DNA from 4 places in the Mesorhizobium sp. 113-3-3 genome. Region 2 is predicted to be linked to each of the others. Evidence: predicted binding sites of a transcription regulator. Region 2 holds the regulator's gene; each other region holds the start of a gene.
The links. Region 2 encodes PhoB, which activates phosphate uptake and scavenging genes when phosphate is short. Its sites were predicted from a motif close to TGTCATNNANCTGTCAT; they were not measured.

Region 1 (7,475 bases), 640 kb from region 2:
TTGAATGGGTTTTGAGAGTGAATGGCTGATACGACAACCAGACAGAGGGCGGAGCAGATGACGGCGGTCGAGCCGGCGATCGTCATTGGCGCCGGCGCCGCCGGACTGGCGGTCGCGCAGGCCCTTATCAAGGCCGGCGTGCCGGTGGCGATTCTGGAAAAGGAGAGCCGGCTTGCCGAGCCCTGGCATCGGCGACACCAGCAGCTGCATCTCAACACCCATCGCGACCTCTCGGCGCTGCCCGGCCTTGCCTATCCCGGAGGTACGCCGGCCTTTCCACCAAAGAGCGTCGTCATCCGCCACATGAACGATTTCCGCGAGGCGAACCAGCTGCCGGTGGAGTTCGGCGTCGCCGTCGAGACCCTCGTGTTCCGGGGCGACCATTGGGCGGTGCGCACCAGCGCCGGCTCGCGCCTGGCGCGTCACGTCGTCGTCGCCACTGGCCGCGACAAGGAGCCCTTCACGCCGCAGTGGAAGGGTATGCAGGCCTTCGCGGGCCGGATCATCCATTCCGCGGATTTCGGCGACGCGAACTCCTATGCCGGCAAGAAGGTGCTGGTCGTCGGCGCCGGCAATTCGGGCTTCGACGCCCTCAATCATCTGGCCGGTGTGGATGTGGCTTCTCTCTGGCTGTCGGCCCGCAATGGCCCCGCCCTTCTGCCCAAGCGCATCGGCCAGATCGCCGTGCACCGGCTTTCGCCGCTCATGGCGCGGCTGCCGCTGCGCGTCGCCGATGCGGCGATCGCCGCGACGCAGCGCCTGGTTTTCGGCGATCTCACCAAATTCGGCATGCCGCCCGCGCCGTCGGGCGGCGCCAGCCGCCTGACCTCGGACTACACTGCGATCGCCGCCGATGACGGCGCGGTCGACGCCATCAAATCGGGCAAGATCACCGTGGTGCCGGCGATACGGGAATTCAGCCGCGACGGCGTGGTCCTTGCCAATGGCAGCCTGATCGATCCCGATATCGTCATTGCCGCGACGGGCTACCGCACCGGGCTGGAGCGCATGGTCGGCAATCTCGGCGTGCTCGACGGCAAGGGCGTCCCGCTCTTCAACGGCGGCGAGGCCGATCCGAAACTGCCGGGCCTGTGGTTCACCGGCATGCGGCCGAGTATTCGCGGCTGCTTCGCCAATGCCGCCATATTGGGCAAGGCGATCGCCAGGCGGATCGCCGGTGCCGGCCGCCAGCAAGCTGGCGCCTCACGCTGATTTGATCGCAGATCCGCGCGAAAAGCATATGACCGCTTTTGACATCACGCCGATTTCGGCTCCAGCCGGCGGAAACCGACGGCGTCCGTCAGCATCTCCTCGTCGACCATGCCGGCATTGTGGAGCGCGAGCAGGTTCAGGGCGATTTCGCGTGCTTCCGGCGAATCGGGCCGTGCCTCGCGCCGCAGGCAGGCTTCGTCAAAGACGCGCTGCAGCCTGGCGATGTCGGCGGGCTTGAGCAGGCCGCGGTCATAGACTGACTTCGACATGGCGATGGTCTCCTGAGAACGACCTAGGGCGCCACCAGTAAATTGCCAATCTTTCCCGAGGCTTGAATGCAAGAAGAAGGGCTTCGGGATCACCGAAGCCCGTCCACGCATAGCCTCGCGGGATATCAAACCGCGATCTTGCCGCCGCCTTGCCTGGTGATGGCGACGACCGAGGGCCGCACCGGCATGTCGGGTTTGAAGTCGGGCCAACGGGTCGACGGATCCTCATAGTAGGACGGGCGGCCGAAACCTTCCCAATCCTCGCCGCCATCGCCCGGATGCTGGACCGCGACGAAAGCGGTTTGGTCGTCGGGCGCAAACAGTGGGCCGCACATTTCCGCGCCGATCGGCACGCGGAAGAACAGCTTTGAGGTCGCTCGCGCGGCCCCCTCCGTGTCGACCGCCCACAGGCCATCGGTGCGGCCCGTGGCCTTCGGACCCTGGCCGTCTGTGGCGACCCACAGGCGCCCGGCCGAATCGACCGCGCAATTGTCGGGCATGCCGAACCAGCCATTGGCCGTCGTCGCCGTCGAGAAGGTGGCGCCGACATCGGCAACCGAGGGATCGCCGCATTTCAAAAGCACCTCCCATTTGCCCTTTGCGGCGGTGAAATCACCGTCGGTCTCGGTGATCTCGATGATGTGACCGAAGGCATTTTCGGCGCGCGGGTTGGCGGCGTCGACCTGGTCGGCCTTGCGCTTCGAATTGTTGGTCAGCATGACATAGACCTTGCCGTTGACCCCGTTGGGCTGGATGTCCTCGGGCCGGTCCATCTTGGTGGCGGCGAGCAGATCGGCGGCGCGCCGCGTCTCGATCAGCACGTCGGCCTGGCTGCCAAAGCCGTTTTCCGCCGTCAGCGGCCCCTGGCCGAAGACGATCGGCAGCCAGTCCACCGTGCCGTCCTCGGCGAATTTGGCGACATGCAGCGTGCCGTCGTCGAGCAGGTCCTTGTTGGCGGCATGGTCGTTGGCGTTGAACGTGCCCTTGGTGACGAATTTGTAGACATAGTCGAAGCGCTCGTCGTCGCCGAGATAGAAGACGACGCGGCCGTCCTTGGCGACGATCGATTCGGCGCCTTCATGCTTGAAGCGGCCCATGGCGGTGCGCTTCCTCGGCGTCGAATTCGGATCGTTGACGTCGACCTCGACGATCCAGCCGAAGCGGTTGGGTTCGTTCGGCTCCTTGGCGAGATTGAACCGGTCGTAATGCGCGCCCCATTCATAGGCGCCTTCCGGAATGCCGAGCCGCTTGTAGTTGGCGGCTTCCTTGTGGCCTTCCGGCAGTTCGCCGGAGAAATAGCCGTGGATGTTCTCCTCGGCCATCACATAGGTGCCCCACGGCGTGACGCCGCCGGCGCAATTGTTGCAAGTGCCGAACACTTTTGTGCCGGACGGGTCGGCATTGGTCTTGACGCGATCATGGCCGGCGACCGGACCAGATAGCGCCATTTCGGTGGTCGAGGTGATGCGGCGGTTGTGCTTGCCGTCGCGCACCACTTGCCATTTGCCACCTTGCTTGCGGATCTCGACGATGGTGCCGCCATGCGCCGCCATCTCGACATCGACCTGCTCCTTCGAGAGCGGGGCGACCTCGGCCTTCGTCTTCCCGTCCTTCTCGACGATCGAAACGATGCCCGGGAACATCAAATGCGGGTTGGTGTATTCGTGGTTGACCACGAGCAGGCCGTGCTCGGCCGAGCCGTCGATCGCGATGTAGCCGACATAGTCATTGTTGTAGCCGAACTGCCTGGCCTGTGCCTCAGCCGACTGTTTCGTCGGGTCGAACTCCGGCGAATCGGCAAACAGCGGATCGCCCCAGCGCAACAGCACGTCGGCGTCGTAGCCCGGCGCGACATGATGCCTGTCGTCGATGCCGGCCTGGAGCTCGTCGAATTTGAAGGCCGAGCCTTCCGCGGCGCGGGCATCGTCGGCGGCGGTCAAGGCCAGCGGGCCGACGGTCGCGGCGATCGCCGAGACGGCGAGCGATCCCTTCAGGAACCCCCGGCGTGAGAATCGCGCGGCGATGATCTCGCCCATGGTGCGGTTTTCGGTGGGGTTGATGGCCGGACCGTCGTTTTCCTCGAGCAGGCTGGTGCGGAATCGGGTGTCGGAGGAGCGATGTTCGGTCATGAGGGGCCTCTGGCTTTGGAGTGGCTGGAGCTTTTGTCGCCCTTCGACCCCTACAGCCGGCTGATCACATTTTCGTGACATCATACCTGCCCCGACGCTCCGGGCGAGGCGGATGTCACCCGTGATGTCGGACTTTAGTCCAACCTTGCGCTTGCAAAGGTCCTGGAGGACAAACGCAACGGTCGGAGGTCGCTTCCGGCCAATACATCTTTCGGCGATGTTGCGGGTTGCAACGTTGGGGTGGGCGCGCCGGCTCAATCGACGGAGATCATGATGCACGGATCGATCACGGCCCGGTGTGGCCGGCTGACGCTCGTTTCGGCGGCTGCCCTGGCGTTGACCATCATTCCCTATCGAATTGCCCTGCACCACTCCAACCCCGGAATCGACGCCGCGTCGGCACAGGCCGCCAGTGGCGGCAATGGCGGTGGTAACGGTGGCGGCAATGGCGGTGGCAACGGCGGCGGTAACGGCGGTGGCAACGGCGGCGGTAATGGCGGTGGCAACGGCGGTAACAGCGGCGGCGGTAACAGCAGCAGCAGTGGCGGTAGCGGCGGTAACAGCAGCAGCGGCGGTGGTAGCGGCGGTAACAGCAGCGGCGGCAATGGTGGTAACAGCGGCAACGGGAATGGAAACAGCGGCAATTCCGGAACGGATGGCAAAGGTGACAACTCGGCATCCGGCAAGGGTCAGAGCGACAATGGCGTCAGCCATGTCAACGTCTCGACCGGCGACAAGGTCGAGGTGAGCGGCAACAAGATCACCGTCACGCATCCCGACGGCATCACCGAAAAGATCGAGAACGGCCGTTTCAAGATGAAGGATGCGCTGGGTCGCACGATCATCGACCGCCGAGCCACGCCGGCCGACGTCAGCCGGCTAAAGGCCTTGTGAAACCGGCCAACAGGCAACGGCCGGTTTCACATGTCACCTCCGCCGCCCCCGGCGGAGGTGACATTTCCTTGTCCGGGCCTCGCGCGGTCCCGCAATGGCCTGGCTCTTTGTTTTGACGCAATTCCCCAGGGAAAGCGCTACGCGCTTTTCCCGGAAAAACCGCTTTCCTGGAGTTGCTCTAAGAGCGGCTTCTGTCCCGGTCGCGCAACTCGCGCATCATGAGCGCCGCTTCAGTGCGGTTTCGCACATTGAGTTTCGACAGCACCCCGGTCATGTGGTGCTTGACCGTCTTCTCCTGCAACTCCAGGCGCAAGGCGACCTCCTTGTTGGAGAGCCCTTCCGCCACCAGCCGCAGGATTTCCGTTTGCCGTTCGGTGAGTTGCCGCAACCGGTCCGTCACGCCGTTGGTGGCTTGCGGGGACTGGAGATCGGAAAGCAGCCGCGCCGACAGCGCCGGCGAAAGATAGCTCTCGCCGGCCGCCACATTGCGCAGGATGTCGGCGAGCGCGCGCGATCCGACACCCTTGAGGATATAGCCCTGCACGCCTGCGTTCAGCGCCGTGGTTACATCGGCATTGGTCTCCGAGACAGTCAGCATGACGATCCTCTGGGCGGGATGGTCGGCAAGGATGCTTGCAACCGCGGACAGGCCGCCGCCCGGCATCGAGATATCGAGCAGCAATATGTCAGGGCGCACCGTTGAGGCGATGCGTTCGGCATCTTGCGCTGTCGCGCCTTCGCCGACGATCTCGAAACCTCCGATCTCCGACAGGCTGCGCGTCACGCCTTCGCGAAACAGCGGATGATCGTCGACAATAGCGATACGGATAGCCCCAATCATGCTTGCTCCTCGACCGAAAGACTGATCACCAATCGTGTGCCTTGCGCTCCCGTCAAGGTCTCGAACTGGCCGCCAATGCTTTCGACCCGCTCCCTGAGACCGGCGAGCCCCAACCCGTCGACCCGCGCCGGGTCGAAACCCGGCCCGCCGTCCGACACTTCGACAAAAAGCCTGCCATTCTTCATCCCGGCCCGCACCGTCTGATCCTTGGCCCGCCCGTGGCGATAGGCATTGTTCAGCCCTTCCTGCACGAAACGATAGATGCTGATCTTCTCGGAAGCGCCGAGTTCAGGCAAATGCCTGGGCAGTGTGAGCGTCACCGACGTTCCCGTCCGGCGCTCATGTTCATCGACGGCCAGCCGCAATATGTCCGTTGCCGCGGCCGTTTCTATCTGCGGCAAGACGAGACCGGTGCAGATACCGCGTATTTCGCGCATCGCATCCTCCAGCGTCTTGCGGATCATCGCGACCTCGGTCGCGCGGTTTTCGCCCCAATTGCCGTCGCCGGAGAATACCGGGCTGTCCATGCGCAGCGCCGCCAGGGCCACGAGTTGCGCCGGTCCGTCATGCAGGTCGGCGCCGATCCGGCGCAGGTATCGTTCGTTGAGGGCGGTGGCCCGGCGGGACGCCCGTTGCACACGCTGCCGCAAGGCGCTGTTTTGCGTCACCAGCCCCTGCAACTCGGACACCTGGCGGCGCAGCGCTCCGCGCTGATCGTCGATGGTGCGGCTCGCGCGCAGCACGATGCTCGACAACAGCAGAAAGGCCGTCAAGGTGGTGCCGGCCACGATCAGCCAGCTCGACAGCAGGGCGGAGGCCAGCGTGGCTTTGAAATCGGTGGCGACCTCGAAGAATTCGGTGACGGCCACCACCTCGCCGGACCAGGGTTCGCGCACGGGGTTGTAGATCTCCAGCAACGGCACGCCGACGGTCCGCTCCTTGACTTCGTCTCCATCGAAAACATCGAATTGCGCGGTGACGTTGCCCTGGAAGGCGGACCGGAGACTGTCTGTCAGATCGAAGCGGCGGCCGATCAAGGTCGCGTCCTTGGCATAGAGCACGGTGCCGTCGGGGCGCCAGAGCCTGAACGAGACCAGGCGCTTGCCGAGCGCGCCCTGGCCGAGCGTCTCGTCGAGCGCCTGCTTGGCGGAATCGCTGAGCTCCTCCCTCTTGCGCAGGTCCGGCAGCAGCGGCGCGATCACGCTGTCGACATAGAGCGCCGTCGTGGCGGCCGAATTGCGGATGACGCCGTCCCGGATCTGCGACGTCACCCAGGCGCCCACCACCAGCATGACGGCCAGAAGGCCAAAGCCTCCGGCAACGAGGAATTGCAGGGCAAGGGAAAGCTCGCTCCAGCGCCGCGTCAAGTTATGCAGAATACGAATCATGAGCCCCTGACCGCCCCTCCATCGATCAGCTAGGCGATATCGGCACATTGAGCCTCAGTCTTGCCGTTGCCAAGACCTTCGTTAGAACGAGGTCGCTTGACGTCTCGAAGCGCTTGCGAAACAAGGTCCGCGGCACATGCGGCGGCAGCCGCTTCGAGGGGGATGGGACGTTGAGTTTTTCGGGACTGCTGCAGCTTGGCTTTTCGACGGTGATCTTCCTTCTGGCGGCAACCGCCGCCAAGCAATGGGGACTGGCGCCGAGCCTGGGCAAGATCCTGTTGACGCTGGCGCTCTATTCGCTGGGCAATCTGATCATGCTGCGGCTGATCCGCGAGTTCGGCATGTCGGTGTCGTTCAGCCTTTCGGCAGTCATCCAGCTGGTCTCGGTCAACGTCGTTGCACTGGTGTTCTTCGGCGAGCGCGTCAACGCGCTGCAGGCCACCGGCATCGTGCTGGCGATCGCCGCCGTGGCGCTGATCACGCTCGGACCCTATCTGCAAGGGCGCTGATCCAGATGAGGACTGCGATACCGTTGTGATGAAAGACACCGCAAACACCCTGTTCAACCGCATCGAATTCCCGGTCCTGCTGGCCGGCCTGGTCATCGCCGGCGGCCTGTGGGGCTTCGAGGAGCTGATGGAGGTGGCGCGGGCAACCGCGCCGCACGCCTTCGACACCGAAATCCTGCTTGCCTTCCGCCAGGCGGGCCAGCCCGGCATTCCCTTAGGCCCGCCATGGCTGG
Region 2 (7,475 bases):
GATCAGGAAGATGCCGATGCCATCGGATTTGAGCTGCTTGACCAGTTCTCCCACCTGCGCCGTCTCCTGCGGACCAAGGGCAGCCGTCGGCTCGTCCATGATCAGGATGCGGGCGTTGAACAGGATCGCGCGCGCGATCGCCACCGACTGCCGCTGGCCGCCCGACAGCTTGATCACCGGCTCCTTGAAGCGCTGGAAGCGCGGATTGAGCCGCCCCATCACCTTGCGCGCCTCGGCCTCCATGGCAACGTCGTCGAGCGTGCCCCAGCCGGTCATCAGCTCGCGGCCGAGGAACAGATTGGCGGCGGCGTCGACATTGTCGGCCAAAGCGAGCGTCTGGTAGATAGTCTCGATGCCGTATTTCTTGGCGTCGCGCGGGTTGGAGATCGAAGCCTCCTCGCCATTGACGAAGATCTGGCCGGCATCGCGCTTGTAGGCGCCGGACAGGATCTTGATCAGCGTCGATTTGCCGGCGCCGTTGTGGCCGAGCAGCGCCACGACCTCACCGGGGAAAAGATCGATCGAGGCATCGTCGACGGCGCGGATGCCGCCGAAGGCGATCGAGATGTTGCGCATGTCGATCAGCGGCGTGCCCGCGGCGGCATTTGTTGGGGCAGTTGCGGGAGCGATTTTGTCGGTCATGATCGTTTCTCCCCCTAAACCCGCTTGCGATAGACGGTGTCGAGCCACACGGCGATGACCAGCACGGCGCCGACGACGATGCTCTGCAGCGGCGAGTCGATGCCGAGCAGCACCATGCCCGACTGCAATGACTGCATCAGAAGCGCGCCCAGCATGGCGCCCATCACCGTGCCGGCGCCGCCGGCGAGCGACGTGCCGCCGATGACGGCGGCGGCGATGACCAGGAGTTCGTCCAGCGTGCCCAGCGCATTGGTCGACGCGTTGAGGCGTGCCGACGAGATCGCGGCGCTGATCGCGGCCAGCACGCCCATGATCATGAACACCTTCATGGTCACCCAGCGCGTGTTGATGCCGGCAAGTTCAGCCGCCTCCGGATTGCCGCCAATGGCAAAGACATAGCGGCCGAAACGCGTGCGCTTGGTGATGAAGGTCATGATGATGCCCACGGCCACCGCCATCAGCACCGGTATGGCAATGCCATGCGCGATGTACAGCCCGCCTTCGGGAACGGTGATGCCGTTCTGCTGGGCGTACTGGCGCACGATGCCGATCGGCCATGGATAGGAATTGGCGATCCAGACCGCGCCAAGGATAGCGGCGCAGGCAACCACGCCAAGCAAGGTCTCGGCCCAGACGGGGCGCAGCGGAAAGTGGAACCGCTTGCGCTGCGACCTGCCGTTGAGCAGCATGAAGGCGACCGCCACGCAGGCGACGACACCGACGATCCAGCTGGCGGTGGCGCCGATCGAGCCGCGTGGTCCGCCGCCCATCAGCTGGAAGGTTGTGTCGAGCGGCGCGACCGTGCGCCCGCTGGTGATCAGCCATGCCATGCCGCGCCAGACGAGCAGGCCGCCCAGCGTCACGATGAAGGCCGGAACCTCCATATAGGCGATGATGAAGCCCTGGAATGCGCCGATCAGGAGACCGAGCGCCACGCCGGCGGCCAGCGCGATGATCCAGAGCCAGGGATTTCCAAGCTGGAAACCGACGACGCGGATGAGGAATTCGGCCTGCGCCACGCCCATGATCATGCCGATCACGCCTTCGACGGATCCGACCGAGAGGTCGATGTTGCGCATGACGATGACCAGCACCATACCGGTCGCCATGATCGCGACCGACGAGGTCTGCACCGACAGGTTCCACAGATTGCGCGGCGTCAGGAAAAGCCCGCCCGACAGGACATGGATGCCGACCCAGATGATCAACAGCGCGCCGACCATGCCGAGCATGCGCGTGTCGAGTTCGGTCGCCTTGAGGAACCGCCCAACGGCGCTGAGTTCGGATGCACGCGCCCTGTCCGCTGCAGTGCTGCCGACCGGTTGATTAGAGGTCGTGTCGGTCATGCTATCCTCCCACCGGTTTACCGTCTGGCGCGGGTGCCGGAACATGGATGCTATTTGCTTTCCGCGGTCATTTGAAGCGGGAAGCCCTTGGGAAAACGCCGCGGCTTTTGGGCCGCGGCGTCGATGTCGAACAATCTTGCGCCGTTTAGTTGCAGGCGGCGACGCTGCCGGCGGCGACGCCCGCGCAGACTTCGTCCTTCTTGATCCAGCCGGCGTCGATGACGACGTTGAGATTGTCCTTGGTGATGGCGACCGGGGTCAGGAACAGCGACTTGACGGTGTTGCCGCCAGGCGTCGTGAAGTCCTTCACACCGGCGATGTCGGTCATCTTCTTGCCGTCGGCCAGCTGCGAGGCGATCTCGGCGGCATTCTTGCCGAGTTCGCGCGCGTCCTTCCACACCGACACGGTCTGGGTGCCGAGCGCGATGCGGTTCAGCGCGGCATGGTCGCCGTCCTGGCCCGAAACCGGCACGGTGCCGGCAAGACCCTGCGCCGTCAGCGCCGCGACGACGCCGCCGGCGGTGCCGTCATTGGCCGCGACCACCGCGTCGACCTTGTTGTCGTTGGCGGTCAGGAACTGCTCCATGTTCTTCTGGGCGTTGGCGGGCAGCCAGCCGTCCGTATAGGCCTCGCCGACATTCTTGATCTTGCCGCTGTCGATGGCAGCCTTCAGCACTTCCATCGAGCCCGCGAACAGGAAGTCGGCATTCGGATCGGCGCCCGAGCCCTTGATGAAGACATAGTTGCCTTCCGGCTTGGCCTTGAACACCGCGCTCGCCTGCAGGCGACCGACTTCCTTGTTGTCGAAGGTCAGGTAGAAGACGTCCTTGTTCTCGATCAGGCGGTCATAGCCGACGACCGGAATGCCTTCGTCCAGCGCCTTCTGCACGGCCGGGCCGATGGCCGAGGCATCCTGCGCCAGGATGATCAGCGAATTGGCGCCCTGCGAGATCAGGCTTTCGACATCGGTGAGCTGCTTTCCGGGATTGGACTGCGCGTCAGCGGAAATGTACTTGTCGCCGGCGGCCTCGATGGCCTTCTTCATGGCGGCCTCGTCGGTCTTCCAGCGCTCTTCCTGGAAGTTGGACCACGAAACGCCGATGACCTTGTCCTTCGCCTGCGCGACCGACGCAAGCGTCAGCGACATGGCGACACCCGCCAGGATGGCGGTTGTGAATCTCTTCATAATATTCCTCCCTGCGCCGCGTATGGCGCGACCAAACTGGCCCTAAGGCCGGCACAGAGGCTCTATTTTTTCGAGCCTCGAAAAAACACTGGTCTAACACCGGAACGCTGTCAACAACGATTCTGATGGATTTTGATGCCCTTCCGAATTTTTTTCGAGCCTCGGAATAAATAAATGACAGGACGGGCCGCTTCTGCCAGTATTTGACCGTGTCGCGCGGCGTTCGAGGGACCGGAGGAGCCGCGGCGACCGGGAGGATATGGAAAAACATGTCGGTCGGAATCCGTCACGACGATCTGCGCCGGCGCAACCGCGCCATGGTGATCACGGCCGTGCGCCGGGCCGGCCGGCCTTCGCGCACCGAGATCGCGGCGACCACCGGCCTCAGCCATTCGACCATATCGGCGATTTCCTCCGACCTGATCGGTGAAGGCATCCTGGCCGAGGGCAAGCCGAGCGAGGCCGGCGCGCTCAAACGCGGCAGGCCGCAGGTCGGCCTTGGCCTCAACCCGGAGGCCGCGGCTGTCATGACCGTGGTGCTGTCGCTGAATTTCCTCTCCGTCGCCGTCATCGACTATGCCGGCCAGGTGATATCGGAGGAACAGCGCCGGCTGGACACGCTGACCATGTCGCGCGAAGCGCTGATCGGCGAATGCACGGCAATCGTGCGACGGCGGCTCGAGGATCCCGACATCGACGTACGCAGCGTCGCCCGCATCGCGCTGGCGATCCAGGGCATCACCGACACCGAAGCCCGGGCGATGCTCTGGTCGCCGATCACGCCGCAGACCGACATCGCCTTCGCCGACATACTCGAAGCCGAGTTCGGCATCCCCGCCACCATGGAAAACGACTGCAACATGATGGCGGTGGCGCTGCGCTGGCGCGATCCCGAGCGCTACCGCGACGACTTCATCGCCATCCTTTTGTCGCACGGCATCGGCATGGGGCTGGTGCTGAAGGGCGAGCTGTTCACCGGCACCCATTCCTCGGGCGGCGAGTTCGGCCACATGATCCATCGGCCGGGCGGCGCGCTCTGCCGCTGCGGCCGCCGTGGCTGCGTCGAGGCTTATGCCGGCAACTATGCCATCTGGCGCAACGCCAGGCAGCTCAGCGAGGACACCGAGCCGGTGGCCGATGTCAGCGACGCGCAGATGCGGGCATTGGCCGCCACGGCACGCGAACGGGACGGGCCCGAGCGCGAAGCCTACCGCAAGGCCGGCGAGGCACTTGGCTACGGCCTCGGCAGCCTGTTCGCGCTGATCGATCCCGCGCCCGTCGCCATGGTCGGCGTCAGCGCCGCCGCCTTCGACCTGATCGAGCCGGCACTGCGCGAGGCGATCGCCCAGACCGCTGGCGGCCAGCACTCGAAATCGATCTCCTTCGACACCGAGCCGAACGAGCTGCCGCTGATCCGCGAAGGCTGTGCCATGCGCGCGCTGACCTTCGTCGACCAGGAGATTTTCGCGCCGGGCGTGCAAACGAAAGCGGGCCTTGCCGCCAAGAAAAACGTCGCCTGAATCAGGTCGCTTTCAATCTTCCCTGATCGCGTAGCCAGCGCCGCGAATGGTGCGGATGACATCCGGCATGCGGCCATTGTTGACCGCCTTGCGCAGCCGGCCGACATGCACGTCGACAGTGCGTTCGTCGATGTAGATCGTCTCGCCCCAGACATTGTCGAGCAGTTGGCTGCGCGAGAACACGCGGCCGGGGTGGCGCATCATGAATTCGAGCAGGCGGAATTCGGTCGGTCCGAGCCGGATCTCGCTCTTCTTGCGATAGACCCGGTGCGATTCGCGGTCGAGCACGATGTCGCCGACCTTGAGCACGCTGGACAGCACTTCCGGCTTGGCGCGGCGCAGCAGCGCCTTGACGCGAGCCATGAATTCCGGCGTCGAGAACGGCTTGACCAGATAGTCGTCGGCGCCGGTGGACAGCCCACGCACACGGTCGCTTTCTTCGCCCCGCGCGGTCAGCATGATGATCGGCAGCCGCTCGGTCTCGGGCCGCATCCGCAGGCGCCGGCAGAGTTCGATGCCGGACACCGCCGGCACCATCCAGTCGAGCACCAGGAGGTCGGGCACGTTCTCCTGCAGGCGGATTTCGGCTTCGTCGCCGCGTGTCACCACCTCGACCTGATAACCTTCCGATTCCAGATTGTAGCGGAGGAGCACGCCGAGCGGCTCCTCGTCCTCCACCACCATGATGCGTGGTGCGATCATCGCTTGGTTACCCCTGCGCTCAGGCCGCCGGCGCCGACATCGCCGTCTCGTCCTGCTTTGGACGGTTGGCGGGCAGTTGCGTGCCGGTCAGGACATAGTACGCGTTCTCGGCGATGTTGGTCACATGGTCGCCGATGCGTTCGAGATTCTTGGCGCAGAACAACAGATGCGTGCAGGCCGTGATGTTGCGCGGATCCTCCATCATATAGGTCAGCAGTTCGCGGAAGACGGAGGTGTATTTGACGTCGATGCGTTCGTCGTCGGCGCGCAGCTTCGCCAGTGCGGCGGCATCGCGCGCCGCATATTCCTCGATCACGCCCTGCACCTGGATCAGCACCAGCTGCGCCATGGCGTCGATGGAATGCGACAGGTCGCGCGGCGTGGAGCTGAGGCCGACGGTGCCGACGCGCTTGGCAATGTTCTTGGCAAGGTCGCCGATGCGTTCGAGATCGCCGGCCATGCGGATCGAGCCCACGACATGACGCAGATCGTCGGCCATAGGCTGGCGCTTGGCGATCAGCGTGATGGCGCGGTCGTCGAGCTCGCGCTGGCGCGCATCCATGATGGCGTCGTCGGAGACCACGCGCTGGGCGAGCGCATTGTCGGAATTCAGCAGCGCCTTGGTGGCGCCGCCGACCATCGAGCCGGCGAGATCGCCCATGTCGCTGATCAGCCTGCTGATCTGTCCGAGATCCTCGTCGAAGGCTGCGACTGTGTGTTCGGCCATGATCCTGGTCCTCGTATGCGTGCGATCAGCCGAAGCGGCCGGTGATGTAGTCTTGCGTGCGCTTCTCGCGAGGCGACGTGAAGATCTTCTCGGTTTTGTCGAATTCGACCAGTTCGCCCAGATACATGAAGGCCGTCTGCTTCGACACGCGCGCGGCCTGCTGCATGTTGTGGGTGACGATGACGATCGTGTAGTCGGCCTGCAGCTCGTCGATCAGTTCCTCGATCTTGGCGGTCGACAGCGGGTCGAGCGCCGAGGCCGGCTCGTCGAGCAGGATGACTTCCGGCTTCACCGCCACGGTGCGGGCGATGCACAGCCGCTGCTGCTGGCCGCCCGACAGGCTGAGGCCGCTGGCGTTGAGCTTGTCCTTGACCTCGGTCCACAGCGCCGCGCGCTTCAGCGCCTGCTCGACACGGCCGTCCATCTCGGCCTTGCTGATCTTCTCATAGAGCCTGACGCCGAAAGCGATGTTCTCGTAGATCGACATCGGGAACGGTGTCGGCTTCTGGAACACCATGCCGATCTTGGTGCGCAGCAGGTTGAGATCCTGCGAGCGGTCGAGAATGTTCTGGCCGTCGAGCAGCACCTGGCCCTCGGCGGTCTGCTTGGGATAGAGCTCGTAGATGCGGTTGAAGACGCGCAGCAGCGTCGACTTTCCGCAACCCGAAGGGCCGATGAAGGCGGTGACGCTGCGCTCGGGCAGCGACAGCGTGATGTCCTTCAGCGCCTTCGACTGGCCGTAGTAGAAGTTGAGGTTCTTGACCTCGATCTTGGCCTTGGTCACCGCCTCGGCGGCGATCGTCATGTCTGGAGACAACATCTGGCTCATTTGTCCTCTCTGCGTCCGGTCAGGCTGCGCGCAAAGATGCTGAGCGCGAGAACCGTCAATGTGATGATGAGTGCGCCGGTCCAGGCCAGCTGCTGCCATTCCTCATAGGGACTGAGAGCGAACTGGAAGATGGTGACAGGCAGGCTGGCCATCGGCGCGTTGAGATTGCTCGACCAGAACTGGTTGTTCAGCGCCGTGAAAAGAAGCGGTGCGGTCTCGCCGGAGATGCGCGCGATCGCCAGCAATATGCCGGTGACGATGCCCGAAAGCGCGGCGCGATAGGCAACCGAGCGGATGACCACCCAGCGCGGCGCGCCGATCGCGGTGCCCGCTTCGCGCAAGGCGTTCGGCACCAGGTTGAGCATGTCCTCGGTGGTGCGCACGACGACGGGGATGACCAGGATGGCAAGTGCCACGGCACCGGCGATCGCCGAGAAATGCCCCATCGGCCGCACCATCAGCTCATAGACGAACAGTCCGATGATGATCGACGGCGCCGACAGAAGAATGTCGTTGATGAAGC
Region 3 (7,475 bases), 3.2 Mb from region 2:
GGCGATGTGACCCGCGACCTGATCGCCGAAGGTCCACGCAAGATCTTCCACATCGGCGCCGACCGCGATCTCACCCTCTATGACGGTCTCGATGTCGAGCTCGTCGAGGAATTCGAGGCCGCCGGCGTCGTATGCACCGGACTGTTCGATGACGAGGTCGAGAAGCCTGAGGATTATACCGACCTTTTGCGCCGGTTGCGGGCCAGGAACCTGCCGTTCATCTGCGCCAATCCCGATATCATGGTGGAGCGGGGCGAGCGCATCATCTGGTGCGCCGGCGCCCTGGCGCGCGACTATGCCCAGCTCGGCGGCCGCACGTTGATCGCGGGAAAGCCCTACGCACCGATCTACGATCTCGCGATGAAGGAGGTGGCGGAGGTGCTTGGCCGGCCGGTCGAGCGTTCCCGGATATTGGCCATCGGCGATGGGATGATGACCGATGTGAAGGGCGCGGCCGACAATGGTTTCGACGTTCTCTATGTCTCCGGCGGCATCCATGCCCGCGACTACGGCGATGCATCCCGGCCGGATCCGGCCAAGCTCGGGCTCTTCCTGGAGCGGCACGGCTATCGTCCCGTGGCCGTCATGGTCAGACTGCAGTAGGTGGTGATGGTAGGCTTCCAGCATCTCACCGCGACGGCGCCACTGCCCGCCGACTTGCGTGGCGGCGTTGTCGCGATCGGCAATTTCGACGGCGTCCACCGTGGCCATCAGGCGGTGCTTGAACGGGCGCTGGCCGAGGCTGTGCGGCGTGACGTGCCGGCCCTGGTGCTGAGCTTCGAACCGCACCCGCGGAAGGTCTTCAGGCCCGACATGCCGTTGTTCGTGCTGACGCCGCCGCCGATGAAGGCGCGGCTCTTGTCCTTGCTGGGCTTTGCCGCGCTCGTCGAGCAACCGTTCACGCGCGACTTTGCCGCGCTGTCGGCGGAAGCCTTCGTCACCGGCGTGCTGGAGAGGACGCTCGGCATCACCCACGCCGTGACCGGGTTCGATTTCCATTTCGGCAAGGACCGCCAGGGCGGACCGGCCTATCTGATGGCGGCCGGCGAACGCCATGGCTTTGGCGTCACGCTCGTCGACGCTTTTCGCGACGAGGGCGCGGAGGTGGTTTCGTCAAGCCGGATCCGGGCTTTGCTCTGCGATGGCGAGGTGGCCGAGGCTGCCGGCCTGTTCGGCTATCGCTTCACGGTCGAGGCTGAAGTGATCGGCGGCCAGCAGCTCGGCCGCACGCTGGGCTTTCCTACTGCCAACATGAGGCTTTCACCGGAAGCGACTCTGAAGGAAGGGATTTATGCCGTCCGCTTCCGCCGCGCCGACGGCACGTTGCATGATGGTGTAGCCAGCTTCGGCCGGCGCCCGACCGTCGACGACAATGGCGCGCCGCTTCTGGAAACCTTCGTCTTCGATTTTTCCGGCGATCTCTACGGCGAGACCTGCGAGGTCTCGTTCTTCGGCTTCCTGCGCAGCGAGATCAAATTCGACGGCCTCGATGCATTGGTGGTGCAGATGAAGCGCGATGAAGCCGAGGCGAGTGCGCTGCTCGCCGGCGTCAAGCCGCTTTCGCAGCTCGACGCGGCCATTGCTTTCTGACTTACTTTTTCAGCGCCAGTCCGATCGCGATGAAGCTCCAGCCCTGGAAGATCAGGTCGATCGCCAGGAACAGTCCGAGCACCCACAGGCTGTTGACCGGCCAACCCATGGCGATGATCAGGCCGGCAAGCACGCTGATGAGGCCTGCCGCGACGATCCAGCCCCAGCCCTGTTCCGGACGGTGGCTGTAGCCGACCCAGGCCCGCAGCGCGCCGGAGGCGACGAGCGCAACGGCCAGCAGGAAGGTCAGCACCGCCGAGGCCAGCAGCGGATTGTCGAAGGCGAAGAAGCCAGCGATGGCGTAAAGCAGCCCGCTGAGCAGCCAGTAGAAGAAGCGGCTCCAGGTCTTTACCCCGAAAGCATGGAGGATCTCGATGATGCCGGCCATCAGCATCAGCCAGCCGACGACATAGACCGAGGCGACCGTGGCGATGAACAGATTGCCAAAGGCAATGCCGCCGAAGATCAGCAAAAGCACGCCGAGCCCCACAAACCATCCCCATTTGTCCCGCGTCCGGCCGATCGCGTCTTTCAGGGCATCGCCTTGCAAGGTCATGATCCGTCTCCCTTCACATCTGGCCGCGCATCCTGCGGTTGAAAGGAAGGTAATCCCAATGGCACTACCCGTCCAGCGCGGTGGCTATTGCAAAGGCGCCGCGAAGCTGGTGTCATCCGGCTTTGCATCAGGGAGGTATGACAATGAAGCGATCCCACGGACTCGCCCTGTTTTCCTCAACTCTCGCCCTGTTCGCTGCCACTGCGGCTTGCGCACTCGCAGCACAGCCCGGCGATCCGCCGGATGGCATCGCCAAGATAGAAACGGTGGTCGTCATCTTCGCCGAGAACCGCGCCTTCGACAATCTCTATGGCCATTTTCCCGGTGCCGAAGGCATCGACAAAGCCAGCCAGGAAAGCCTGCAGCAGCGCGACCGTGACGGCTCGGTGCTGTCCGAACTGCCGCCGGTGTGGGACGGGCTGACCGCCAAGGGCGTCACGCCGCCGGTGACGCAGGCGATGACCGAGCACCTTCCAAACGCGCCGTTCACCGTGAACGACCCGAAGGGTTTCAACGTGCCGCTCAGCGTCACGACGCACGATCTCTGGCATCGCTATTACCAGAACCAGATGCAGATCAACGGCGGCAAGAACGACATGTTCGTTGCCTGGGCCGATTCAGGCGCCATGCCGATGAGCAACTGGGACGCTTCCAAGACCGACATGTGGGCGGTCGCGCAGAAATACGTGCTGGCCGATCATTTCTTCATGGGTGGGTTCGGCGGCTCGTTTTTCAACCACCAATGGCTGATCTGCGCTTGCGCGCCTTACTACGCCGATGCCGACAAGAGCCCGGCCAAACCATCGATTTCGGTGACGGATGATAGCGGCACAGCGCTGAAGATCGCCGACAATTCGCCGAAATCGGCGCGCGACGGCATTCCGAAATTTGTCTCCGATGGCAATCTGACGCCGGACTTCCACGCGGTGAACACGATGCAGCCGCCTTACCAACCGAGCGGCAACGATCCGGCGCCTGGCGGCGATAGGCTCCTTGCGGATCCGTCCAAGCCCACCACGCTGCCGCCCCAGACGGAGCCGACCATCGGCGACATGCTTAGCCTCAAGCACGTCACCTGGGCATGGTATTCGGGCGCCTGGCAGTACACGCTCGACCATGGCAACAACGCGCCGGTTCCGAATTTCCAGTACCACCACCAACCGTTCAACTATTATGCCAATTACGCGCCCGGCACCGAAGCCAGGCGCGAACATCTGCGTGACGGTGGGCTGGGCGGCGTTAGCTTCATCCAGGCGATCGACGACGGCGCCCTGCCACAGGTTTCCTTCTACAAGCCGCAGGGCAATCTCAACGAGCATTCCGGCTATGCCGACATCCAAGCCGGAGATCGCCATATCGCCGACGTCGTCGCCCATCTGGAGAAAAGCCCGCAATGGCCGCATATGCTGGTGGTCGTCACCTATGACGAGAATGGCGGCATCTGGGATCACGTAGCTCCGCCCAAGGGCGACCGCTGGGGGCCTGGCTCACGCGTCCCCGCCATCATCGTTTCGCCCTTCGCCAAGCACGGCTATGTCGATCAGACGCCCTACGACACGACTTCGATCCTGCGCTTCATCACGGAGCGCTTCGAACTGCCGGTGCTGCACGGCATCGTGGTTCGCGACAGGGCCGTTGCGGTGCATGGTGAACCGCCGCTCGGCGATCTTACCACCGGGCTCGACCTCAATTGAAGGCCCGTGTCGGAAGGAAAGCGATGAACGCTGACGGGATCGTCGCCCTTGTCACCGCTGCCGGTATCGAGCTTACCGACCGCCGCCGCAACGCCAGGGGCGACGGCTGGTCGCTAAGCTTTGCCAACGGTGCGACGGTGGAGGTGGGCGACGACGGATCGGTGCGCATTGCGGGCAAGGGCAGCAAGACCGTGAGAGGGCTGCTGGACCTGCCGACCGCGCCGCGCCGCGCCTGATCCGGCGTGGCCGGACACAAGGTTGGCCGACGCAACTGTTACGGATGTTAAGTCAAATTTTACCGAACTGGCGCCATGGCTTGAGCGATGCCGGGTGTTTGTTCCGGCGTGTTTCGCGTAAGGGGTATCGATGCGTATTGTCCGGGCGATTCCGCTGCTTCTGACCGCCGCCTTGCTGGGCGCCTCCGCGGCCGAGGCCGGTGACGGTCCCTTGGGCTGGCTGTCCGGCGACTGGTATCTGACGGTTGGCGCCACTGGCCTTGTCGCGCCGAATTTCGAGGGCGGCAAGAAATACATGCTCAGCGCCCAGCCCATCATATCCCTGGGCAAGGCCGGCCCCCAGGCACGCTTCACTTCGCGCAACGACAACATTTCGCTGGCGTTGGTCGATGATGGCGGCGTTCGCGCCGGCCTGACCGGCAAGTTCCTGTTTTCGCGCAGCAGTGACGATGAGCTCAAGGGGCTCGATCCTGTCCGCTGGGGCGGCGAAGTCGGAGGCTTCTTCGAATTCTATCCGACGGACTGGATGCGCGCGCGTGCCGAATTGCGGCATGGCATCCGTGCTCACAACGGCTTTGTCGCCGATATCGCCGCCGACGCCTTCTACGATGTGACCCCAACCGTCAGGATTTCGGGCGGCCCGCGCGTGTCCTTCGCTTCGGCCAACTATTTCGACGCCTATTATGGCGTCAATGCGCAGGAAGCCGTGGCCTCGGGCCTGAGCCAGTACAATCCTGGCGGCGGCCTGAAATCCGTCGGCTTCGGCGGCGCGGTGACCTGGAAGGTGACCGATCCGATGACCGCCAGCCTGTTCGGCGAATATTCGCGCCTGGAGGGGCCGGCGGCCGATTCCAGCCTGGTCAGGGAGCGCGGCGACCGCAACCAGTTCATGGTCGGTGTGTCGACCACCTATCGCTTCGACTTCAAGATGTAGGCGAATCGAACGAGACGCTTTATTCCTGCGTCCATCTCCGCTAAAAGCCACGCCATGATGAGCTTTTCGCGCCTTTTCGCGATCGCGATACGAATTACTGGCCCGGTGTTCCGGGTGGCCTGAGCGCCGCCGGAACCGCCGGGAGTTTCGCGCGCGCCCCTCGCGCTTTTTTCAGAACATCGACGCATATCGCCCAAAAGTGGGTCCGGTTTTGGGAAAACGATAGGCGTCAATCAAAGACCTCAACGCCCGGGCTTTGTGCCGACGGGGCTACGCAGATGGCAGATCAATGACCGACACTGTTGAAACGATCGACTATTCCAAGACGCTTTATTTGCCGCAGACGGATTTCCCGATGCGCGCCGGCCTGCCCGAGAAGGAGCCGGTGCTGGTCAAGCGCTGGCAGGACATGGACCTCTACGCCAAGCTGCGTGAGAGTGCCGCCGGCCGCACGAAATACGTGCTGCATGACGGCCCGCCCTACGCCAACGGCAACATCCATATCGGCCATGCGCTGAACAAGATCCTCAAGGACGTCATCACCCGCTCGTTCCAGATGCGCGGCTACGACTCCAACTACGTGCCCGGCTGGGACTGCCACGGCCTGCCGATCGAATGGAAGATCGAGGAGCAGTACCGCGCCAAGGGCAAGAACAAGGACGAGGTGCCGGTCAACGAATTCCGCAAGGAATGCCGTGAATTCGCCGCGCACTGGATCTCCGTGCAGGGCGGTGAGTTCCAGCGGCTTGGCGTCATCGGCGACTTCAAGAATCCCTATACGACGATGGCTTTCCACGCCGAGTCGCGCATCGCCGGCGAGCTGTTGAAATTCGCCATGTCGGGCCAGCTCTATCGCGGCTCGAAGCCGGTGATGTGGAGCGTCGTCGAGCGCACCGCGTTGGCCGAGGCCGAGATCGAGTACCAGGACTATGAGTCAGACACGATCTGGGCAAAGTTTCCGGTGGCCAACCTCGTCGTCGCCAATGTCGTGGACGGGCAGCCGGCGGAACTCAATCCGGACCTCAGCGGGCGGTCGCTGGATCTGCTGGACGCCCATGTCGTCATCTGGACGACCACGCCCTGGACCATCCCGGGCAACCGCGCCGTCAGCTATTCGCCGCGCGTTGCCTATGGCCTCTACGAGGTGACGGCGGCCGAGAACGCGTTTGGCCCGCAGCCGGGTGAGAAGCTGATCTTCGCCGACGCCCTGGCCGAGGACAGCCAGGCCAAGGCCAAGGTCACCTTGAAGCGTCTTCACGACGTCAGCGCCGAACAGCTCGGAAATCTTGTGCTTTCGCACCCCTTCAAGGGTCTCGGCGGCGGTTACGAGTTCCCGGTGCCGATGGTCGCGGGCGAGCATGTGACCGACGATGCCGGCACCGGCTTCGTCCACACCGCGCCCGGCCACGGCCGCGAGGATTTTGACGCCTGGATGGACGCCGCGCCCCAGCTGCGCGCACGCGGCATCGACACCGTCATCCCCTTCACCGTCGACGATGCCGGCTTCTTCACCAGGGACGCGCCTGGCTTCGGCCCGGATCGCGAGGGCGGGGCCGCGCGTGTCATCGACGACAATGGCAAGAAGGGAAACGCCAACCAGGCGGTCATCGACGAGCTGATCAAGCGTAACGCGCTCTTCGCGCGCGGCCGCCTGAAACACAGCTACCCGCATTCCTGGCGGTCGAAGAAGCCGGTGATCTTCCGCAACACGCCGCAATGGTTCGTCTACATGGACAAGGACCTCGGCGACGGCACGACGCTGCGCAGTCGCGCCTTGAAGGCCATCGATGATACCCGCTTCGTGCCGGCCGCCGGCCAGAACCGCATCCGCGCCATGATCGAGGAGCGCCCCGACTGGGTGCTGTCGCGCCAGCGCGCCTGGGGCGTGCCGATCGCCGTCTTCGCCGACGAGGACGGCAACGTTCTGAAGGACGAGGCGGTCAACCAGCGCATCATTGACGCCTTCGAGGAAGAGGGCGCCGATGCCTGGTTCGCGGCGAACGCCAAGGAACGCTTCCTCGGCAACCATGATGCTTCCAAATGGAAGCAGGTGATGGACATCCTCGACGTCTGGTTCGATTCGGGCTCGACGCATGTCTTCACGCTGGAGGACCGTCCCGACCTGAAATGGCCGGCCGACGTCTATCTCGAAGGGTCCGACCAGCATCGCGGCTGGTTCCACTCCTCGCTGCTCGAAAGCTGCGGCACAAGGGGCAGGGCGCCTTACGACACCGTCGTCACCCATGGCTTCACCATGGACGAGGACGGACGCAAGATGTCGAAGTCGCTCGGCAATACCGTGGTGCCGCAGGACGTCATCAAGCAGTCGGGCGCCGACATATTGCGCCTGTGGGTGGTGACGACGGACTATTGGGAAGACCAGCGGCTCGGCAAGAACGTGCTGCAGACCAATATCGATGCCTACCGCAAGCTCAGAAACACCATCCGCTGGATGCTGGGCACGC
Region 4 (7,475 bases), 320 kb from region 2:
CGCCGGCGCCCGCAAGGCCGGCAAGGATCTCGGCGTCAACGTGCCGGAACTCGGCGCCCAGGCTGAAACCGACGTCAACGGCCAGATCTCCATCCTCGAGAATGCTGTCGCCGGCAATCCGGCCGCCGTCGTCATCGCGCCGACCGAAGCCAAGGCGCTCGGCAAGCCGATCGACGAGGCAGCGGCCAAGGTCAAGGTTATCGGCATCGACTCCGGCGCCGACTCCAAGGCTTTCACCTCGTTCCTGACTACCGACAACGTCCAGGGCGGACGCGTCGCCGCGGACGGTCTTGCAGCAGCCATCGGCGCGGCCAATGGCGGCAAGGTCGAAGGCAAGGTTGCCCTGATCACCGCGCTGCCCGGCGCCGGCTCGCTCGAGCAGCGCGCCCAGGGCTTCAAGGAACAGCTCAAGGCCAAGTATCCCGGCCTCGAACTGGTCGCTGACAAATATGCCGACGGCCAGGCCACCACCGGCCTCAACATCGCCACCGACCTGATCACCGCCAATCCGGACCTGAAGGGCATCTTCGCCTCCAACCTGATCATGGCGCAGGGCGTCGGCCAGGCAATCGCCGAGAACAAGCTTGCCGGCAAGGTCGGCCTGATCGGCTTCGACAGCGACGAGAAGCTGATCAAGTTCCTGAATGACGGCGTCATTTCCGGCCTCGTCGTCCAGGATCCCTACCGGATGGGCTATGACGGCATCAAGACCGCGCTCGCCGCCTCCAAGGGCGAGAAGGTCGAGGCCAATGTCGACACCGGCGCCAACCTCGTCACCAAGGCCAATATGAAGGATCCCAAGATCGACGCACTGCTCAATCCGAAGCTCAACTAAGCAACGGTAGAGAGGCACAGTTTCCGGGGCCTCGTGCCCCGGAAACGACAGCGATATCGCTTGGAAATCCGCCAGCCTGAGCTAGGTTGCTCCGGCAGGCACTTAAAAGCCTGCCGCGTGCCAGATCGTAAGGCCAGTCAGGGAGGATTGTCATGACATCGACGGCGCAGGACCTGCACCCCGCCCCCGTGCTGGAGCCCGGCAGAACGATCCTCGAACTGCGCGGCCTCGAGAAGAAATATCCCGGCACCCATGCACTGAAGCCGGTGACGCTGGCCTTCAAGTCGGGCGAAATCCACGCCATTGTCGGCGAGAACGGTGCCGGCAAATCCACCCTGATCAAGCTTCTGACCGGCGTCATGCCGCGCACATCAGGCGATGTCATCTGGGAAGGCAAGCCCGCGCCGCTGGCGACCCCGCATGAAGCGATGGCGCTCGGCATCAACGCGGTGCACCAGGAAGTCGTGCTCTGCCGTCATTTGACGGTTGCCGCCAACATGTTCCTTGGCGAGGAGAATTCGCGCTTCGGCATCCTGCAGCAGCGCGCCATGGTCAAGGAAGCGCAGAAGATCATCGACGATCTCGGCTTCGATCTGCCGGCGCATGTCGTGCTCGGCGACCTCACCATCGGCCAGCAGCAGCTGATCGCCGCCGCCCGCGCCACCGTGCGCGGCACCAAATTCCTGATCTTCGATGAGCCGACCGCCTACCTGACCCGCAAGGAGGCCGACCAGCTCTTCACTCTGATCCGCCGGCTGAAGGCGGAGGGCGTGACGATCATCTACATCAGCCACCGCATGGAAGAAGTCTTCGAGCTGGCCGATCGCGTCTCCGTGCTGCGCGACGGCACGCTGGTCGGCACCAGAAACATCGCCGAGACCAACGATGCCGAACTGGTCAAGCTGATGATCAACCGCTCGATCGAGCAGGTCTATCACAAGGAGCATTTCACCCCGGGCGCTACAATCGTCGAGGCCAGGAACCTGTCGGGCAAGGGCTTCGAAAATGTCTCGATGACAGTCCGCGCCGGCGAGATTGTCGGGCTCTACGGGCTGATCGGCGCCGGGCGCAGCGAATTCGTCACCACGCTCTACGGGCGCCACCGCAAGTCGGCCGGCCAGATCCTGTGGGAAGGCAAGCCGGTTCAGGTCAATTCGGAGCATGACGCGATCAAGCTCGGCATGGCGCTGGCGCCGGAAAGCCGCCGCGACCAGGGTCTCTGCCTCAACCTGCCGGTCGGCCTCAATCTCAACCTGCCGATCTACAAGCGCATCTCCAAGAACATGTTGATCTCCGGCGCGCAGGAGAAGACCCAGGCCGACCGCCAGATTGCCGATCTGCGCATCAAGACGCCGACACGCCATGCGCTGGCCTCCAGCCTGTCGGGCGGCAACCAGCAGAAGATCGTCATCGGCAAATGGCTGGCGCATGGCGCCAAGCTGTTCATCTTCGACGAGCCGACCGTCGGCGTCGATGTCGGCACCAAGGCCGAGATCTACCGCCTGTTCGGCGCGCTCCTGTCGAAGGGCGCCGGCATCATCCTGATCTCGTCCTACCTGCCGGAAGTCTATGAGCTGGCCGATACGCTGCACGTGTTCCGCCGCGGCAAGCTGGTGGCGACACACGGATTCCGCACCGCCGATCACGAGGAAATTCTCACACAGGCGCTCGCCGAGAAACAAGAAAAGCTGGGAGGAAAGATATGAGCACCGAGGCGATTCCTGCCGAAAAACCCAAGCGCAATTACAACGCCCTGTTCGGGCTGACACTGCTGGCGCTGCTGGTGCTGCTCTGGGTGATCTTGTCGCTGTCGACATCGAGCTTCGCCTCGGCCAACAACATCTCGAACCTTCTGCGTCAGGGTTCGATGATCGCCATCCTGGCGGTCGGCCAGACCTTCGTCATCATCACCGGCGGCATCGATCTGTCCGTCGGTGCGGTGGTCGGCTTCGCCACCGTCATTGCCGCGATGCTGATCAATGCCGGCATACCCGTCTTCCTCGCCATCCTGATCACGCTTCTGGTCGGCGTTGCGATCGGCCTGTTCCACGGCTTCGGCATCGTCAAGATGGGCCTGCCGCCCTTCATCATCACTCTGGCGACACTGACGTCCTTGCGCGGCATCGGCCTTCTGATGACCAACGGCAACTCGATCTCCATCAACAATGATGCCTTCCAGGAGTTCTCCCGCAACTCCTTCCTCGGCGTGCCCAATCTGTTCTGGATGGTGATCCTGGTCGGCATTCCGGCTTATATTTTCCTGCATCACAGCCGCTGGGGCCGCTACCTCTTCTCGGTCGGCTCAAATGCCGAGGCCTCGCGCCTGTCCGGCGTCAATGTCCAGCGCACCATCTACATGGCCTACACGCTGTCGGGCCTGTGCGCGGCCTTTGTCGGCGTGCTCCTGGCCTCGCGCATCGGCATCGGCAACCCGACACAGGCCGAGGGCTGGGAACTGCAGGCGATCGCGTCCTCGGTCATCGGCGGTACTTCGCTGTTCGGCGCGGTCGGCTCGGTGCATGGCCCGCTGCTCGGCGCCTTCATTCTCGCCACCATCAACAACGGCGCCAACCTGCTCAACGTCAACGCCTTCTGGCAGCGCATCATCACCGGCGTGCTGATCATCGTCATCGTCTATTTCGACGGTCTGCGCCGCCGCGGCGGCAAGTGACCACTGCTGAAATCGATCTCCGGCCCGGCGTGAAGACGGGTCGGAAACCCAACTGGACTGAAACATGAAAGCCGTTGTCTGCCGCTCGCCCGGGGAACTCGTCCTGGAAGACCGCCCCGCGCCCGGCGCACCCGCTGCCGGCTGGGCGCTGGTCGCGGTCAGCCATGTCGGCATCTGCGGCACCGACTACCACATTTTCGAGGGCAAGCATCCGTTCCTCGCCTACCCCCGCATCATGGGCCATGAAGTCTCCGGCACCGTGATCGAGACGGGCGAGGGCGTCGACCTTGCCATTGGCGAACCGGTCGTCATCAACCCCTATCTCTCCTGCGGCAAATGCATCGCCTGCCGGCACGGCAAACCGAATTGCTGCGTCAGGATCGAGGTGCTGGGCGTCCATCGCGACGGCGCCATGTGCGAACGCATTCTTGTCCCGGCGCAGAATCTCTATCCGGCCAATGGCCTGTCGCTGGCCGACGCCGCCGCCGTCGAATTCCTGGCCATCGGCGCGCACGCTGTGCGTCGCGCCCGCGCCGATCCCGGCGCCCGCGCGCTTGTCATCGGCGCCGGCCCGATCGGTCTCGGCACCGCCATCTTCGCCCGCATCGCCGGGCTCGACGTAACGCTGCTCGACATGAGCAGTGAAAGGCTCGCCTTCGCCGAAACCGAACTCGGCTTCCAGACACTCGACGGGTCACGTGGCGCGGTGCCCGACCTGGTCAGGGAAGCGACATCAGGCGAAGGCTTCGACGTGGTCTTCGATGCCACCGGCAACACCCGGTCGGTGCAGTCGGCCTTCGCCCATGTCGCGCATGGCGGCACACTGGTGCTGGTCAGCGTCGTCAAGGACGACATCGTCTTCTCCGACCCTGAATTCCACAAGCGCGAAATGACGCTGGTCGGCAGCCGCAATGCACTGCGTGCCGATTTCGACCATGTCGCAACCTCGATCCGCAACGGCGCCGTGCCCTTGGCCAAGCTCGTCACCCACCGCACCACGCTTGCCGGCACGCCCAGCGATCTCGCGCGCTGGGCGCACGAGAAATCCGGCCTGATCAAGGCCGTGATCGAGATCGGATAGTCGGCAGAAGCCGGCTCACAGCGCCGACAGTTTCAGCTCCACCCGTTCCGCCGGAAAGCGCGACTCCGAAAACTGGATCGGTTGGCCGTCGGGCGTGGTGTTGACGGCCACCGTGACCAGCACGATGGCGCCCGGCTGCAGGTCGAGGTCGACGAGATCGGCCGCATCGGCATGGCGCGCCGACAGCACGGTCGATTGCCTGAGATAGTCGTCTATGCCGAAGCGGGCCAGCGACGCAGTGATCGAGCCGGTCTCCGCCATCGCCTTGTCGATGCCGGAAAAGCGCCTGGCATCGAACCAGCCGGCAGCGCGTGACACAGGCCGTCCATCGGCCTCACCGCGTGTCTCCAGCCGGATCACCTCGGCGCCCCTGACCAGCCCAAGTCCCTCGGCGACGCGCTGGCTGGCCGGCTCGACCGATGAGGCGAGCAGCACGATGTGGCGTTCCGAGGTCTGTCCCTGCAGGCCCGTTGAAAAGCGCGTGCGCGCGCCGATCGGATAGGACAGCCGCTTGCGCGACAGGACGAAGGTGCCGCGTCCCTGCTCGGCCCGCAGCACCCCTTCCTGCACAAGCGCCGATATGGCGCTGCGCACCGTGTGACGGTTGACGCCATAGCGCTCGGCCAGTGCCACCTCCGGCGGCAGCGCGGCATTCTCGGCCAAATCCCCGATGGCGATTGCCTGCAGGATCCTGTCGGCAATCTGCCGCCACAGCGAAACGCCGCTGCGCCGCTCGATGCTGTCGGCTTCCTGTCGCCCGATCATGAATTGCCCCCGTCCATCTGGCCCCTGTCATCCACCCGTCATGGACTCGCGCTACGTAGTATGTATAATTTGTATAGTTGTCTATATCAATAGACAAATTTAGCAAAGAGGAATGCTACCGATGCGAGGACAGGAAGCCCGCGACCAGGCCGAACGCAAGGCCGCCATGGCGACGCTGGCGCAAGCGAGCGGCGACGACATCGTCCGGCTCTGGAACGAGGCCGGCCTGCCCTCGCAGGCCGAGCTGCTGCGCGGCCCCGAGACCGGGCTGGTGACGTTGCGCGGCCGCATCGGCGGCGGCGGCGCGCCGTTCAATGTCGGTGAGGCGACCGTCACCCGCGCTACCGTCCGGTTGCCGTCGGGACAGGTCGGCCATTGCTACGCGCTTGGCCGCGACAAGCAGAAGGCGAAGCTGGCGGCGATAGCCGACGCGCTGTGGCAGGACCCTGCCCGACGCGCCGAGGTCGAGACCAGGCTGATCGCGCCTTTGAGGTCGGCGCTCGCCACTGCCCAGGAAAAACGTCGCGCCGAGACGGCGGCAACGAAGGTGGATTTCTTCACCATGGTTCGCGGAGAAGACTGATGGATATCGCAGCGCAATCGATCGAGGGCGGCTTCGCCGACCCGGTGTTCAACGCCCAGACAGTCTTCCGCGCGGTCATGGATGCGATGGCAAGGCCGGGCAGCGTGCAGCCTTTGCCGGCCTTGGCCCGCCCACCCGCGCCGCTCTCGGGAACTGCTGGCGCCGTGGCATTGGCGCTGTGCGACAACGACACGCCGCTCTGGCTCGACCCCGCCTTGCACACCTCCGCCGCGATCGGCTCATGGCTTGGCTTCCACACCGGCGCGCCGCTCGCCAACACGCCTGCCGACGCGCATTTCGCCTTCGTCGCCACGCCTGCCGAGATGATGGCGCTCGACGGCTTTTCTCAGGGAACGCAGGATTATCCCGACCGCTCGACCACCCTGATCCTGCAGGTCAGCGATTTCACTTCAGGCGTTCCCCTGCTGCTCGAAGGCCCCGGCATCGAAACCAGCGCCACGATCGCGCCGGCGCAGATGCCGCGTCACTTCATCGAGCAGTGGAAGCAGAACATCCAGCGCTTTCCACGCGGCGTCGACATCATCCTCGCTACGCCGGAAGGCATAGCTTGCCTGCCGCGCACCACGCGCATCAAGACGATGGGGGCGTAAGATGTATGTCGCGGTAAAAGGCGGCGAAGCCGCAATCGCCAACGCCCACAGCCTGCTTGCCGACCGCCGGCGCGGCGACCGTTCGGTGCCGGCACTGCGCCTCGACCAGATCGTCGAGCAGCTGGCGCTCGGGGTCGACCGGGTGATGAGCGAAGGCTCGCTCTATGACCGTGAACTCGCAGCACTCGCCATCGTCCAGGCGTGCGGCGACATGATCGAGGCGATCTTCCTGGTGCGCGCCTATCGCACCACGCTGCCGCGCTTCGGCTACACCAAGCCGATCGACACCGGCGCCATGCTGGTCGAACGGCGCGTCTCGGCGACCTACAAGGATCTGCCCGGCGGCCAGTTGCTTGGGCCGACCTTCGACTACACGCACCGGCTTCTCGACCCCGAGCTTGCCGCCGGCGCCGATGTCGCCGAGCCCTTGCGGCGCGAGACGGAAGCGCAGGCCATGCCACGCGTTTCGGCGATCCTCGCTCGCGAAGGGCTGATCGAACCGGACGGCGAGATGCCGGGGGATCATGTTCCCGGCGACATCACCCGCGAGCCGCTGGAGTTCCCGATGGCGCGCGACATCCGCCTGCAGGCGCTGTCGCGCGGCGATGAGGGTTTCCTGCTGGCACTCGGCTATTCCACCCAGCGCGGCTATGCCCGCAACCATCCCTTTGTCGGCGAGATCCGCATCGGCGAGGTCGAGCTGGAACTCGACGTCCCCGAACTGCCCTTTGCAGCCCCCCTCGGCACGGTGCGGGTCACCGAATGCCAGATGGTCAACCAGTTCAAGGGCTCGGCCAAGGCGCCGCCGCAATTCACCCGCGGCTACGGCCTCGTCTTCGGCCAGAGCGAGCGCAAGGCGATGGCCATGGCGCTTTGCGACCGCGCCCTGCGCGCCTCCGAGCTCGGCGAGGACATTGTCGCCGCCGCCC

Region 1: a site for PhoB is predicted at 3,674-3,690, ahead of JG746_RS04220 (PhoX family protein). Genes of this name have one in related genera too.
Region 3: a site for PhoB is predicted at 2,273-2,289, ahead of JG746_RS23470 (acid phosphatase). Genes of this name have one in related genera too.
Region 4: a site for PhoB is predicted at 5,378-5,394, ahead of phnF (phosphonate metabolism transcriptional regulator PhnF). Genes of this name have one in related genera too.

The regions. Positions count from the first base shown of each region.
Region 1 is NZ_AP023243.1:896,650-904,124, reverse strand. It holds gene JG746_RS04230 (flavin-containing monooxygenase) at 22-1,212, shown strand; gene JG746_RS04225 (hypothetical protein) at 1,257-1,481, opposite strand; gene JG746_RS04220 (PhoX family protein) at 1,607-3,610, opposite strand; gene JG746_RS04215 (hypothetical protein) at 3,884-4,504, shown strand; gene JG746_RS04210 (response regulator) at 4,683-5,345, opposite strand; gene JG746_RS04205 (sensor histidine kinase) at 5,342-6,733, opposite strand; gene JG746_RS04200 (hypothetical protein) at 6,904-7,242, shown strand; gene JG746_RS04195 (phosphatase PAP2 family protein) at 7,271-7,475, shown strand, end outside.
Region 2 is NZ_AP023243.1:1,536,397-1,543,871, reverse strand. It holds gene JG746_RS07455 (ATP-binding cassette domain-containing protein) at 1-642, opposite strand, end outside; gene JG746_RS07450 (sugar ABC transporter permease) at 657-1,988, opposite strand; gene xylF (D-xylose ABC transporter substrate-binding protein) at 2,134-3,174, opposite strand; gene JG746_RS07440 (ROK family protein) at 3,444-4,694, shown strand; gene phoB (phosphate regulon transcriptional regulator PhoB) at 4,707-5,396, opposite strand; gene phoU (phosphate signaling complex protein PhoU) at 5,416-6,123, opposite strand; gene pstB (phosphate ABC transporter ATP-binding protein PstB) at 6,149-6,952, opposite strand; gene pstA (phosphate ABC transporter permease PstA) at 6,949-7,475, opposite strand, start outside.
Region 3 is NZ_AP023243.1:4,775,581-4,783,055, reverse strand. It holds gene JG746_RS23485 (TIGR01459 family HAD-type hydrolase) at 1-603, shown strand, start outside; gene JG746_RS23480 (bifunctional riboflavin kinase/FAD synthetase) at 610-1,590, shown strand; gene JG746_RS23475 (HdeD family acid-resistance protein) at 1,592-2,146, opposite strand; gene JG746_RS23470 (acid phosphatase) at 2,290-3,840, shown strand; gene JG746_RS23465 (hypothetical protein) at 3,864-4,076, shown strand; gene JG746_RS23460 (MipA/OmpV family protein) at 4,207-5,010, shown strand; gene ileS (isoleucine--tRNA ligase) at 5,300-7,475, shown strand, end outside.
Region 4 is NZ_AP023243.1:1,858,035-1,865,509, reverse strand. It holds gene JG746_RS09060 (ABC transporter substrate-binding protein) at 1-835, shown strand, start outside; gene JG746_RS09055 (sugar ABC transporter ATP-binding protein) at 988-2,541, shown strand; gene JG746_RS09050 (ABC transporter permease) at 2,538-3,506, shown strand; gene JG746_RS09045 (zinc-binding alcohol dehydrogenase family protein) at 3,571-4,587, shown strand; gene phnF (phosphonate metabolism transcriptional regulator PhnF) at 4,603-5,352, opposite strand; gene phnG (phosphonate C-P lyase system protein PhnG) at 5,474-5,935, shown strand; gene phnH (phosphonate C-P lyase system protein PhnH) at 5,935-6,546, shown strand; gene JG746_RS09025 (carbon-phosphorus lyase complex subunit PhnI) at 6,548-7,475, shown strand, end outside.